Regions from separate parts of the Phyllobacterium sp. 22229 genome, predicted to be linked through region 3. Evidence: predicted binding sites of a transcription regulator. Region 3 holds the regulator's gene; each other region holds the start of a gene.
The links. The regulator LexA, encoded in region 3, represses DNA repair genes until DNA is damaged. The targets are predictions, from matches to a motif close to TGTTCNNNNTGTGTTCNG.

Region 1 (4,098 bases), on a different contig from region 3:
CATTCGACGGCAGCACGCCATCGGCAATGAGGAAACTGGACGAACGCAGGTGATCGGCGATCACCCGGTGGCTGGCGCGGAACTTTCCTTCCGCCTTGACGCCGGTCGCGTCTTCCGACGCGCGGATGAGCGCCCGGAACAGGTCGATATCGTAATTGTCATGCTCGCCCTGCAGCACGGCTGCCAGGCGTTCCAGCCCCATGCCCGTATCGATCGACGGGCGCGGCAACTCGATGCGCTCTTCCTTGGTGATCTGCTCGAACTGCATGAAGACGAGGTTCCAGATCTCGATGAAGCGGTCGCCGTCCTCGTTGGCGCTGCCGGGAGGGCCGCCCCAGATGTCTTCGCCGTGATCGTAGAAAATTTCCGAGCACGGGCCGCACGGGCCGGTATCGCCCATCGCCCAGAAATTGTCGCTGGTGGCGATGCGGATGATGCGGTCATCGGACAGACCGGCAATCTTCTTCCAGAATCCGGCAGCCGCATCGTCCGTATGGTAGACGGTGACGAGCAGCTTGTTCCTGTCGAGACCATACTCCTTGGTGATCAGGTTCCAGGCGAGGCTGATCGCCTCCTCCTTGAAATAGTCACCGAAGGAGAAATTGCCGAGCATCTCAAAAAACGTATGGTGCCGCGCCGTATAGCCGACATTGTCGAGGTCATTGTGCTTGCCGCCGGCGCGCACGCATTTCTGCGATGTGGTCGCGCGGCTGTAGGGCCGCTGCTCCAGACCGGTGAAAACGTTCTTGAACTGCACCATGCCGGCATTGGTGAACATCAGCGTCGGGTCGTTGCGCGGCACGAGCGGGCTCGACGCCACGATCTCATGGCCGTTCTTCTTGAAATAGTTCAGAAATGTCGACCGGATTTCGTTGACGCCACTCATGTGCATTGCCTTCTGACTTGTCTCTAACCAAAGCGAAATAGGCCCTTTCTGCAACAAAGGGCGGAACGCAACGCTTGTAGCGATGCGACCGCGGCCTGTCCAGAAAATCCCTGTGATAATGGGCCTTGCTTATGAACAGCACAGCCTTTGAATACGCGCACTCTCCCTCATACCCAGCTTGTCGAAGCACGCACGGCCGCTCTGCGTGCTTCGACAAGCTCAGCATGAGGGAAGTCAGAGCTCTGCATGAGGGAAGTCAGAGCTCTGCATGAGGGAGGTCTGCTCCATATGTGGGAAGGTAGCGCTGCGTGCGGTGAAGCACAGTCTCGGCACGAGGGACGGTCTTGCAGCGTGAGAGCATTGTAAAAGAAAAACCCGCATCCGGCGGCCGGATGCGGGTGATGAAGCGCAGACCAGAACGGTCCGTCCTTAGGAGATCAGCCTTCGGCGGCCTCGGGTCCGTCATTGTCCTCGATATCGTCCGGGCCCTTGTCCAGCATCTGCTCGGCAATCAGACCGGCATTCTGGCGCAGGACCAGCTCAATTTCATTGGCGACTTCCGGATTGTCCCTGAGGAACAGTTTCGCGTTGTCGCGGCCCTGCCCCAGACGCTGGGAGTTGTAGGAGAACCACGAACCGGACTTTTCGACGATACCCGCCTTGACGCCCAGATCGACCAGCTCGCCCGTCTTGGAAACGCCTTCGCCATACATGATGTCGAATTCGACCTGCTTGAAGGGCGGTGCCAGCTTGTTCTTGACCACCTTGACGCGGGTCTGGTTACCGACCACCTCGTCACGCTCCTTCAGCGCACCGATGCGGCGGATGTCGAGGCGCACCGAAGCATAGAATTTCAGCGCATTGCCGCCCGTCGTGGTTTCAGGTGAACCGAACATCACGCCGATCTTCATGCGGATCTGGTTGATGAAGATGACCATGCAATTGGAGCGGGAGATGGATGCGGTCAGCTTGCGCAGCGCCTGGCTCATCAAGCGGGCCTGCAGGCCGGGGAGAGAATCGCCCATCTCACCTTCGATTTCCGCACGCGGGGTCAAGGCAGCAACGGAATCGACCACCAGAACATCGATCGCACCGGACCGGACCAGCGTATCGGTGATCTCCAGCGCCTGTTCGCCGGTATCGGGCTGCGAGATCAGAAGGTTCTCCAGATCCACGCCCAGCTTGCGGGCATAGACCGGGTCCAGCGCATGCTCGGCGTCGACAAAGGCGCAGATGCCGCCCTTCTTCTGGGCTTCGGCAATCGTATGCAGCGCCAGGGTTGTCTTACCGGAGCTTTCCGGCCCGTAAATCTCGACAATACGGCCTTTCGGCAGACCGCCGACGCCGAGGGCTATATCCAGGGAAAGCGAGCCGGTCGACACCGTCTCAATTTCCACCACCTGCTCATTGCGTCCAAGCCGCATGATCGAACCCTTACCAAAGGCTCTCTCGATCTGTGACAATGCCGCATCCAGCGCTTTCGTTTTATCCACCGAATTACCCTCAACTAACCGCAAAGAATTTTGAGCCATGTTACACTACCCCTGTGCTATCCATGAAGCCCGGATGCTCCGGCCTTTGAAGATATTTGTATCTGTTTTGTTCTCATTTGGCAATATGCACAAGCCATTGAAAAGCAACAATAACACAAAAATGTTCTTAAAATGTTCCGGAGTTGACCCGTTTGCGCTTGTCCACATGTTCCTCGTGCCTGGACAGCGGGAACGGGAAAACGGCGGCCGCCGGATTCGAATCGTTGCGGCGATTGCGTCAGGGCCGCAGGCAATCTAGAGAAGAAAAAGACCAAGTGTCTTGCAACCGATCATTTTGTTCAGCAAAAGCCACCAACCATGACTCAGGATTACACACCGCTGCTGTTTGCTGTCGGCGGCGCCCATATGGACCGGCGCGGCCAGAGCAGCGTTCCCTTCATTCCCGGCGCGTCCAACCCCGGCATCATGCGCGAAGAGCCCGGCGGCGGCGTCTTCAATGCACTGCGCCTTGCCGTGCGGCGCGGCGTACGGGCTGAAATGCTGTCGGTGCGCGGCGGCGACCGGGTTGGCGATGTCATCGGCGCGGCCTTTGAGGCCGCCGGAATCACAGACAGTTCCGCCGTGTTCATCGACCGGGCAACGCCGAGCTATACGGCGATTCTCGATGAGCAGGGTGACGTGGTTGCGGCCATTGCCGACATGGCGCTGTATGAACTTGCCCTGCCCCGGCAGCTCAGGCGACGCAAGGTGCGCGATTCGATTGAAGCGGCCGATGCGGTTTTCGGCGATGCCAACCTGCCATCCGAAGCGTTGCAAAAACTGGCAGAGCTGGCTGGCGGCAAGCCGCTCTATGCGCTGGCGATTTCCCCGGCCAAGGCGGTACGGCTGCGGCCGGTGCTCGGCAATCTCGCCTGCCTGTTCCTCAACCGGCGCGAAGCCTTCGCGCTGACGGGGCTCGGCGCCGATGCCAGCCTGCCCGCTCTGCACCGCGCCCTGATGGCGGAGGGGCTGCAGGCGGCCGTTGTCAGCAATGGCGGCCAGGCTGCGCTGGCCTATTCGAGCGCAGGCGCATTTTCCCTTTTGCCGCCCGAACTGAGCGGCATTGCCGACGTCACCGGTGCGGGTGATGCGCTGGCGGGCGGCACCATATCGGCGCTGATGCGCGGCCTGCCCCTCACGGACGCCGTGCGCGAAGGCTTTGCCGCCTCGGCGCTGACGCTGCAAACCCATTCGGCAACGCCGGTCTTCACATCCAGGATTTTCGACGCGGCACTTGCGGCCATACCGGCAGCCATGCCGCTCGCCTGAGCCAACGGCCAGACATGACAAAGGAAAGAACCATGACCACAACAGCCCTCAACCCGTTCACCGACATTGCACCGGAGGTGCAGAAAGCGCTTGCCGCCGGGCAGCCGGTGGTGGCTCTGGAAAGCACGATCATCACCCACGGCATGCCCTATCCGGACAACAGCCGCATGGCCGCCGATGTCGAGACGATCATCCGCGATGGCGGCGCCGTCCCGGCGACCATCGCCATCATCGATGGCCGCCTGAAGATCGGCATTTCGGCTGAAGAACGCGAGGCGCTGGCGCAGGTCAAGGGCGCCATGAAGCTGTCGCGCGCCGATCTGGCGTTTGCGCTGTCGGAAGGCCGCACCGGCGGCACCACCGTTGCCGCCACCATGCTGGCCGCGCACATGGCGGGCATCAAGGTATTTG
Region 2 (4,098 bases), on a different contig from region 3:
GCGCTGCGGTCATGATTGCTCTTGCTCCCTGTGGCGAACCGTTTGCTCATAACTGATAGGTTAAATAACCTGATGGTTTATTACACTTTGATTTTGCCAAGGTCAACATTGCCGGGGCTCACTTTTTTGCGTCACACATTTTCCTTGGAAAGCGCCACATCTGGCATCAGTTTCCGCTCCGGCAAGGACCGCCTTGCGATTCACGATGTCGGAGATGGAGATGAAACATGTCAGGTCATATTACACGCCGCGCTGCACTTGTTGGGTCGATGCTGGTTGTTCCGGCTCTATCGCTGTCGATCAGGTCGGCCGGCGCGGCGCAGGAATGGGATTTCGAAACCGCGTTCAAAGACCTGGAGAAGGCAAGCGGTGCACGCCTTGGGGTTTCGGTGCACGATACGGGCAGCGGTAAACGCATCGGCTACCGCGAGAAAGAGTTGTTTGCCATGTGCAGCACGTTCAAGTTCTTTGCCGCCGCTGCCATTCTTTCACGGGTGGATCAGAAGAAGGAGAAACTCGACCGGGTCATCCGATATGGGAAGTCCGATCTTGTGACCTATTCACCCGTTACCGAAAAGCATGTGGCCGACGGCATGACGCTTTCGGCCATTTGCGAGGCGGCCATCACCTGGAGCGACAATGCTGCTGGAAACCTGATGCTCGATGCGCTGGGCGGATCGCATGGGATGACGGATTATGCGCGCGCCCTGGGTGATACGATCAGCCGGCTGGACCGGCGCGAGCCTGAACTCAATGAAGCCAAACCCGGCGATCCGAGAGATACAACGACGCCCGCCGCCATGCGTGAAAATCTGGAAAAGACCGTTCTCGGGACCGCCCTGTCGGAACCGTCGCGCAAGCAGCTCACCGATTGGCTGGTCGGCAACAAGGTTGGTGACAAGCGTCTGCGGGCAGGGCTGCCAAAAGACTGGAAGGTCGGCGACAAGACTGGAACCAGCGACAGCGGCATGGCCAATGACGTTGCGGTGATCTGGCCACCTGATCGCAAGCCCATTGTGCTGACCGTCTATCTCTATGATCCCAAGGGGACGCCGGACAGCCGCAACCTCATTCATCAGAAGGTGGCGCGCCTCGTTGCGGACCATATCTGACACGGACAAACAAACCCCCGCGGGAGCCGTGCGCTCCCGCAGGGGGCAGTGGTTTGAAAATTACTGGCGTGTCAGGCTTTCGCTCTTGCAGATGAGCCCGCCCAGAACGCAGCCGGACAGTGACAGGGTGTTGCCGCTGACGCTGGCCTTGCCATTATAGGTCTTGCCCTCGTCGAGCTTGTTGACCTGCCCCTTATAGGTCCCGCCCTTGCCGGACATCTCGCCGATGGATTTGCCTTTGTATTCACCGGTCAGCACCGTGCCGCAATACTTGTCCGCTCCGCAGGACGAGTATTGGATAAGCGTGCCGGTCGGCCGCTTCCACGTGCCGACGATCGGTTCTTCGGCCAGTACCGGACCGGCCATCAATACGACGCTGGCGCATGCCAATAAAAACGTGCGATTCATATGTTCCTCCCGATAAGGGTTGTGCGGCAAATGGGATCTCTCCTCGTCCATTTGCATGTCCCTTACGTAAACGTAATTCAAAAAAACCGTGAAAGGAAGCCTTGTGTGCGCCCGCAGCCGGGGTTTTTTGCATCCGGGCGGCGTGGAACGGCGGGGAGATTCCAGCCTGAACGGAGGCAAGCCCGGCAAAAAGAAGCTGCGCCTTGGTTAGCAAAGGCTTGAAATCGGATAACGGCATTTTAAGCGAATTTGATCCAAATGCCTGCAATTGCTGGGGCGATATATTTAATGAATTCCGAAGTTTACCAGTTGTTTTTGTTTTGTTTGGCTCCAGTTAATCATGCCCCTTAACAGCAATTTGAGGGCTGTGTGGCATTCTCGAAAACATCGAAAGAGCACGCCAAAACAAACAAATCAGGCGGTTCTCAGAAGTCTAACAGGGCTTATCGGTTTAAACAGGGACTCGGTAAAATGGCACGCTTTGATCTTCAGAATATCGATGCCGGACATGTCGGCGGCACCGCGGAAACGGACATCCTTTTCGAAATGGGCATCATGTATGCCACGGGCCGTGACTGCGCCGTTGATCATGTCGCCGCACACAAATGGTTCAACATCGCTGCAATCAAAGGCAGCGAACGGGCTGCGGAGCTGCGGGCCGAACTGGTGAAAACCATGACCAAGGCCGATCTGGCGACCGCCATGCGCGAAGCCCGCGAATGGATGACCACGCACTGAATGGCCGATGATTGGCGCGCGTTGCGTGGTTCGACACGAAAGAGTGGTTCCCTAGGGAATTGCTCACCCCATGGGTTGGAACGCATCGCGGATCACCTTGGCCATGCCGTCAATCGCCGGGCTCGTCATCCGCGGATTGCGGCGCAGCACCACATTTGATGAATCAATGACCGGGAAACCCTCCGCATCGGTCAGTTCACGGCAGCCCGGCGGAATATTGCTGCGCGCCAGCGGGGCGATGGCAAGGCCAGAAACCGCGGCTATTTTCAGCCCACCGCCCGTATCGCAGCTATAGGCCACGCGATAATCGATCCTGTTGCGCTCCAGCGATCCGATGGCGAATTTCCGGCACCAGTCCGACCGCTCATAAATCGCGATGGGTACGGGCGCGATTTCATGCACGCAATGCACCTCCGACGTGACCCAGACGGTGGGGTCGACAAACAAAACCTCGCCGGTTGTCGGCGGCTCCCAGTTGAAGATGACGGCAAGGTCAAGCTGATCGGCATCCAGCGCGGCCAGTTGCTGCGCCGAATATCCGCATTTGACCGTTACCTCCACCTGCGGATGCTGGCTGGCAAAGGCGGCAAGCGCGCGCGGCAGCACCGTATAGCCATATTCTTCGGGAATGCCGATCCGCACGGGGCCGCCGAGCGGCTTGGCCCGGATCGCCGCCATGGTTTCATCCAGCAGCGCGACGATGCGCTGCGCGTTGACGAGCAGCGCTTCGCCCTGGGCGGTCAGCGCAACGCCGCGTGAGCCGCGGGCAAAAACGCTTTCGCCCAGAACCTCTTCAAGCCGCTTGATCTGAATGCTTACGGCCGATTGCGTGCGTCCGATCTTTTCCGCCGCGCGGGTGACATTTCCGGCCGTTGCCACGGCCAGGAATGTGCGCAGCAGGTCACTGTCAAGCGGAGGATTCATGCGGCACCTGTGATTAAAATTTCGAATGACAGGCATAATTTCTATTCGTTTGATGTATGTCAATGCTTGGGTCAAGCATGGTGGTCGTTCACCATTCGAGACCAGTGCCATGCCGGTTTTCCGCCTGATTTCAAATCTTTGGAAGGTTGTGCAAAGCGCTGATCGGGAAGCGCGCCAACTCGCGGCCCTGTCACGCAAGCCGGATGAACATTTGCTGCGCGATGCTGGCGTCACGCGGCAGGACGTGGCCGGGATCGCCCGCTATTATCGCCTGAAACGGCTGCGGGCATACCTGCTGCGCGGGAACAGACGTCATCGCTGACGGCGCAGCCGGACCGGCGCTCACACTCTTCTTTGCGATTTCCACATTATTGACGCAATCAGGACGAGATTATCGGATTGATTGCAACCTAGCCGTTAGACTGCGTCGCGATGTGGTAGATCGTTGTTCGCAGGATAGGGTTGCAACCCAGCACGTTTTGAATTGCTGTGCTTTAATCGAGGAGGGGTGCAAAATGAGGGGCAAGAGATGTGCTTTATGACCTTAAGGTAATTATTGAATTTTTATTGTAAATATTAAAGAATATGTAGATTAAAATATATTAGTTATTATTATTTACAGAATTGATTATGTATTAAATATTATTATCTAGTTTATTTTATCTTTGTGGTGTGAATTTCTGTGAGATGCTATGATTAAACTTGTCATGAAAGTTATGATAGTTAATTCGAATTAATGTGGTTTTTTAGTGAGTCTTTCGCAACTCTTAGGGGTTGCGAACACTGGGATATCAGTTAAGTAAACGGTTTATGGAATTTTCTGATTCTTGAAGAAGACGGGGAAGTTATGCAGGACGAGCTTGGGGCATTATTATCAAAGTTGAGCCATGCTCAAAAAGAGTTGATAATTTTGACT
Region 3 (4,098 bases):
TAGACGTCGATATCCGTATTCCCGGCGGCGAGCCACAGGCGGTACTGGCCGAAATTGTCGGAACTGTTGGCAGGCATGGCAACGATCGACACCTTGTTGCCGGTTTCCTTCTCGAACTGGTCAAGCTGCTTGCGCAGGAATTCGCGTCCATTGCCAGTGTCGCCGGATACAATCGCCAGATTGGCGGCAAAAGCCCCCGACGCCAGCAAGGTCGTGGTCAAAAGGGTCGCAATGAATGATTTGGCTTTCATGATTTCCTCCCAAAAATCTGACAGAATCGGCTGCCGCACATCGCAGCGATGCTTGGCTCCTCCTCAAAAACTCCTCCTGAAGCGCTTTGGAAATCATTTGAAACATCAAAATTCAAAGCGCTTTGAATGAAAAATGACAAAGCCCCTCCGGCCTGTCAAGCCGCAAATTGGCGGGATAAGCCGGATGCCTTGGCTGGCGGCGTCCTGATCAAACATATTGCATATAAATTACAATATATTATGCGAAATATCTCAACATGTGAATTCCCTGTTGGTGCACCGCTGAAACCGCATCTCGCCAACCAAAGATCACAATATCGCGAGCAATTACCCAAAGCGCTTTGAATTTAGGCTCTGGTTATGTTTAGTATTTGGAGTCATATCTGCATTGCCTGAATACACCGTATTGGATTGCGTGCCATGAAACTCAAGGAACTGGCTGAACAACTGGGCCTCTCGCAAACGACCGTCAGTCGCGCCCTGAACGGCTATCCCGAAGTCAACAAGGCCACGCGTGAGCGCGTCAGCCAGGCGGCGCAAAAATACGGCTATAGTGCCAATGCCAATGCCCGCCGCCTTGCCATAGGCCGTATCGGCGCCATCGGCATCCTGATGCCGCGCGACCGCAGCGAACGTTTCGGCCCGCATACGAGCGAATTCTTCTCCGGTCTGGCCGAACAGCTGTCGCAGCACGAAATGGACCTGCTGATGAGCCCGAGCATTAACAATGACGAGCTTGCGGCTTACCGGCGGCTGATTTCCAGCAAGCGCGTGGACGGCATCATCATCACCGGCCCCACCCTGATGGACGAGCGCGTGGCCATGCTGACGGAAGCGAAATTTCCCTTCGTGCTGCACGGGCGAACCAATATCGCCGCCCCGCATGCCTGGCTCGACATCGACAATGCCGGCGCCTTCCGGCAGGCGGCATCGCATCTGATCGATCTTGGCCACCGGCATATCGCGATGATTGACGGGCTGAAGGGCCATACGTTTTCCGAACACCGCGAAATGGGTTATCGCGAAGCGCTGGTCGAGCGCGGCATTGCCGTTGATCCGCGCTTCATCGTGCATGAACGTTTTTCCGACGAGACCGGTTTTCACGAGGCACAGCGGCTTTTGTCCTATACGCCGCATCCCACGGCTATTCTCGCCGGCTCGATGATGACGGCGCTCGGCATTTTCCGCGCCATCCGCTCAAAGGGCTACGAACTGGGCAAGGAAGTCTCCGTGATCGCCCATGACGACGTGTTTCCCTATCTCAATGCCAGCAACATGGTGCCGGCCATGACCACCACCCGGTCGTCGATCCGCTCCGCCGGGTCGCGTATTGCCGAGCTGCTGGTGCGTGTCCTCGACGGCGAACCGGTCGAGAACATCCACGAGATATGGCCCGTAGAACTTATCCTGCGCCAGTCGAGCGGTCCGCCCGTCGCCCCGCGCCGGTGACATCGCCTGGTCAAGCGTCTGCGCTCGGCGATTCGGACGAAAGCTGTCATGATACTGTGATATCCAATTGGAAACCGACGGAACAATGCCCCGAATGGGTGCATTTCTGCCCGCACATGCCCCGTAACCAAGCTTCCAGCATTGCCGCAACGGAATATTAAGCACTTGTAGAACAATGCTGGAACAGATAGTGTTTGTTCTGGTTTTGTTTTTCCGATTCCCTGCTAAAGGATCGCCGATGCTCACGCGTAAACAACATGAACTTCTTCTCTTCATTCATGAGCGTCTGAAGGAGACAGGCATTCCGCCATCCTTCGACGAAATGAAGGATGCGCTGGATCTGGCCTCCAAATCCGGCATTCACCGGCTGATCACCGCGCTGGAAGAGCGCGGCTTCATTCGCCGGCTTGCCAACCGGGCACGCGCGCTGGAAGTCCTGCGCCTGCCGGACTCCATCGCACCCGGCCTCAACAGCCAGAGAAAGTTCGAGCCGAGCGTCATCGAGGGCAGTCTCGGACGCAATGTGGCCCCGCCGAAACCGCAGCCGCGCGCCTCCAATGACATGGACATGCCTGCCAATGTCAGCATTCCCGTCATGGGCCGGATTGCCGCCGGTGTGCCGATTTCCGCCATCCAGAACCAGACCCACATGCTCAGCCTGCCGCCTGATATGATCGGCAGCGGCGAGCATTACGCGCTTGAGGTCAAGGGTGACTCGATGATCGAAGCGGGCATTTTTGACGGCGATACGGTTGTCATCAAGCGCGGCGACACCGCGAGCCCCGGCGAAATCATCGTGGCGCTGGTCGATGACGAGGAAGCCACCCTCAAGCGGTTTCGCCGCAAGGGTGCCTCGATTGCCCTGGAAGCGGCCAATCCTGCCTATGAAACGCGGATCTTCGGACCGGACCGCGTGCGGGTTCAGGGCAAGCTTGTCGGCCTGATCCGCCGTTACTGACCGTCCGCCGCGTCCCGTTCGGCATTGTTCGGGACGCCTTTGGCCGCATGGGCCTTGTGTGAACGCTCCGGCCGGTTGCGCGCCGCATTGGAATGGATGCGATAGCTGTTCCATGGCCGGTTGGGCGGACCTATCGCGAAGGTCAGACGGGCGGACAACAGCCTTTGCTCCAATGCTTCTGTGGCTTTCGATACATCCGTCAGGTCGCCCTGCCCTTGCGCAGCCGGGCCAAACCGGATTTCGGCGGCGCCGTTCAACGCCAGATCGCGGCGCGTGATCACCATCGGGCCGGGCACGGGGCAAGCGGCTTCGACACCGGCAAAGCCCAGCACGACAATATTGCCCGCGTTGCAGGCCGCATCCCGTTGCGCGGGATCATCCGTATAGGCAATGATGAGGCCGCCCGGTTCACGCGTGATACAGAGCTTTCCGGCGCATTCGAACGCGCCCTCCACTGCTACTTTGCCGCTTCCTGCCGGTTTGACGATCTGATCCAGCCCATAGCCCTGCCGCCAGTTGTCGAGGGTGAAGGCACCGCCCAGCGGGCGATTGATCATCAACGCCGTGCCATTGCGCGCACCGGCCAGCCGGCCATCCTCCGACAGGACGATATCCGGCAGCGCTGCGCGTGCCATGATCAGGGCGGCGGCAGCAAACAGCGGCAGGCTGCACAGGCGCAGCCATGATGACGGGAGAATGAGGATCACAAGCCCCACGCTCATCAGGATCAGGCTCGGCTGCGGCATCGGACCGGGATTGCCCGAGGGCGAGAGTGCCGCCACGTGATGGGCAATGAAGACCACGAGGTCGATGCCGCGTTCCATGACGGAAAATGCCAGAAAATCCAGATCGAACGGCATCAGCAGCAGCGCCAGTACGGCGAAGGGCATGACCAGAACCGAGACCGCGGGCAAGGCAAATGCGTTGCCGATCAGTCCAAGCGGCGCGGTATTGTTGAAATGGTAGGCGGCAAAGATCGCGCTGGCCGACCCGGCGACCAGAGATGTGAGGGCGATATCACTGACATGGTCGCCGATCCTGCCGGGCAATTGCAGCAAGAGGCCGCTGCGGGATGCACTCCGGGCATTCCGGGCGGTCCTGCGCGGCGACCACCAGCCGTAAAATGCGATCAGTGCGGCGGTGGCCGAGTAGGACATCTGGAAGCTTGGCCCCATCACCTCATGCGGCGCGATGGCGATGGTCACCAGAGCAGCCAGAGCGACATTGCGCAAAGACAAGGCGGCACGATCCGCCGTCATGGCGACAAGCATCACGCCGAGCATGACAAAGCTGCGCTGGGCCGCCACGTCCATACCAGAGAGCAGCAGATAGAACGCCGACGCCAGCAACGCCGCGCAGGCCGAAAACTTCTTGATCGGATAGCGCGCGGCGAAGTCCGGGAAAAAGGCCATGCCGGCACGCAGCGAGCCGATAACGATT

Region 1: recA (recombinase RecA) is a predicted target of LexA. The motif match lies at 2,541-2,558, and genes of this name have one in related genera.
Region 2: ACTJJ7_RS14545 (sel1 repeat family protein) is a predicted target of LexA. The motif match lies at 1,831-1,848, and genes of this name have one in related genera.

The regions. Positions count from the first base shown of each region.
Region 1 is NZ_JBQEPA010000010.1:7,080-11,177, reverse strand. It holds gene alaS (alanine--tRNA ligase) at 1-886, opposite strand, end outside; gene recA (recombinase RecA) at 1,324-2,418, opposite strand; gene ACTJJ7_RS13475 (carbohydrate kinase family protein) at 2,737-3,687, shown strand; gene ACTJJ7_RS13470 (pseudouridine-5'-phosphate glycosidase) at 3,720-4,098, shown strand, end outside.
Region 2 is NZ_JBQEPA010000011.1:27,016-31,113, forward strand. It holds gene ACTJJ7_RS14530 (SRPBCC domain-containing protein) at 1-13, opposite strand, end outside; gene bla (class A beta-lactamase) at 228-1,112, shown strand; gene ACTJJ7_RS14540 (DUF2147 domain-containing protein) at 1,173-1,520, opposite strand; gene ACTJJ7_RS14545 (sel1 repeat family protein) at 1,992-2,258, shown strand; gene ACTJJ7_RS14550 (LysR family transcriptional regulator) at 2,322-3,182, opposite strand; gene ACTJJ7_RS14555 (hypothetical protein) at 3,292-3,504, shown strand; gene ACTJJ7_RS14560 (hypothetical protein) at 4,030-4,098, shown strand, end outside.
Region 3 is NZ_JBQEPA010000001.1:114,940-119,037, reverse strand. It holds gene ACTJJ7_RS00540 (ABC transporter substrate-binding protein) at 1-251, opposite strand, end outside; gene ACTJJ7_RS00535 (hypothetical protein) at 378-596, shown strand; gene ACTJJ7_RS00530 (substrate-binding domain-containing protein) at 672-1,700, shown strand; gene lexA (transcriptional repressor LexA) at 1,939-2,658, shown strand; gene ACTJJ7_RS00520 (ComEC/Rec2 family competence protein) at 2,652-4,098, opposite strand, start outside.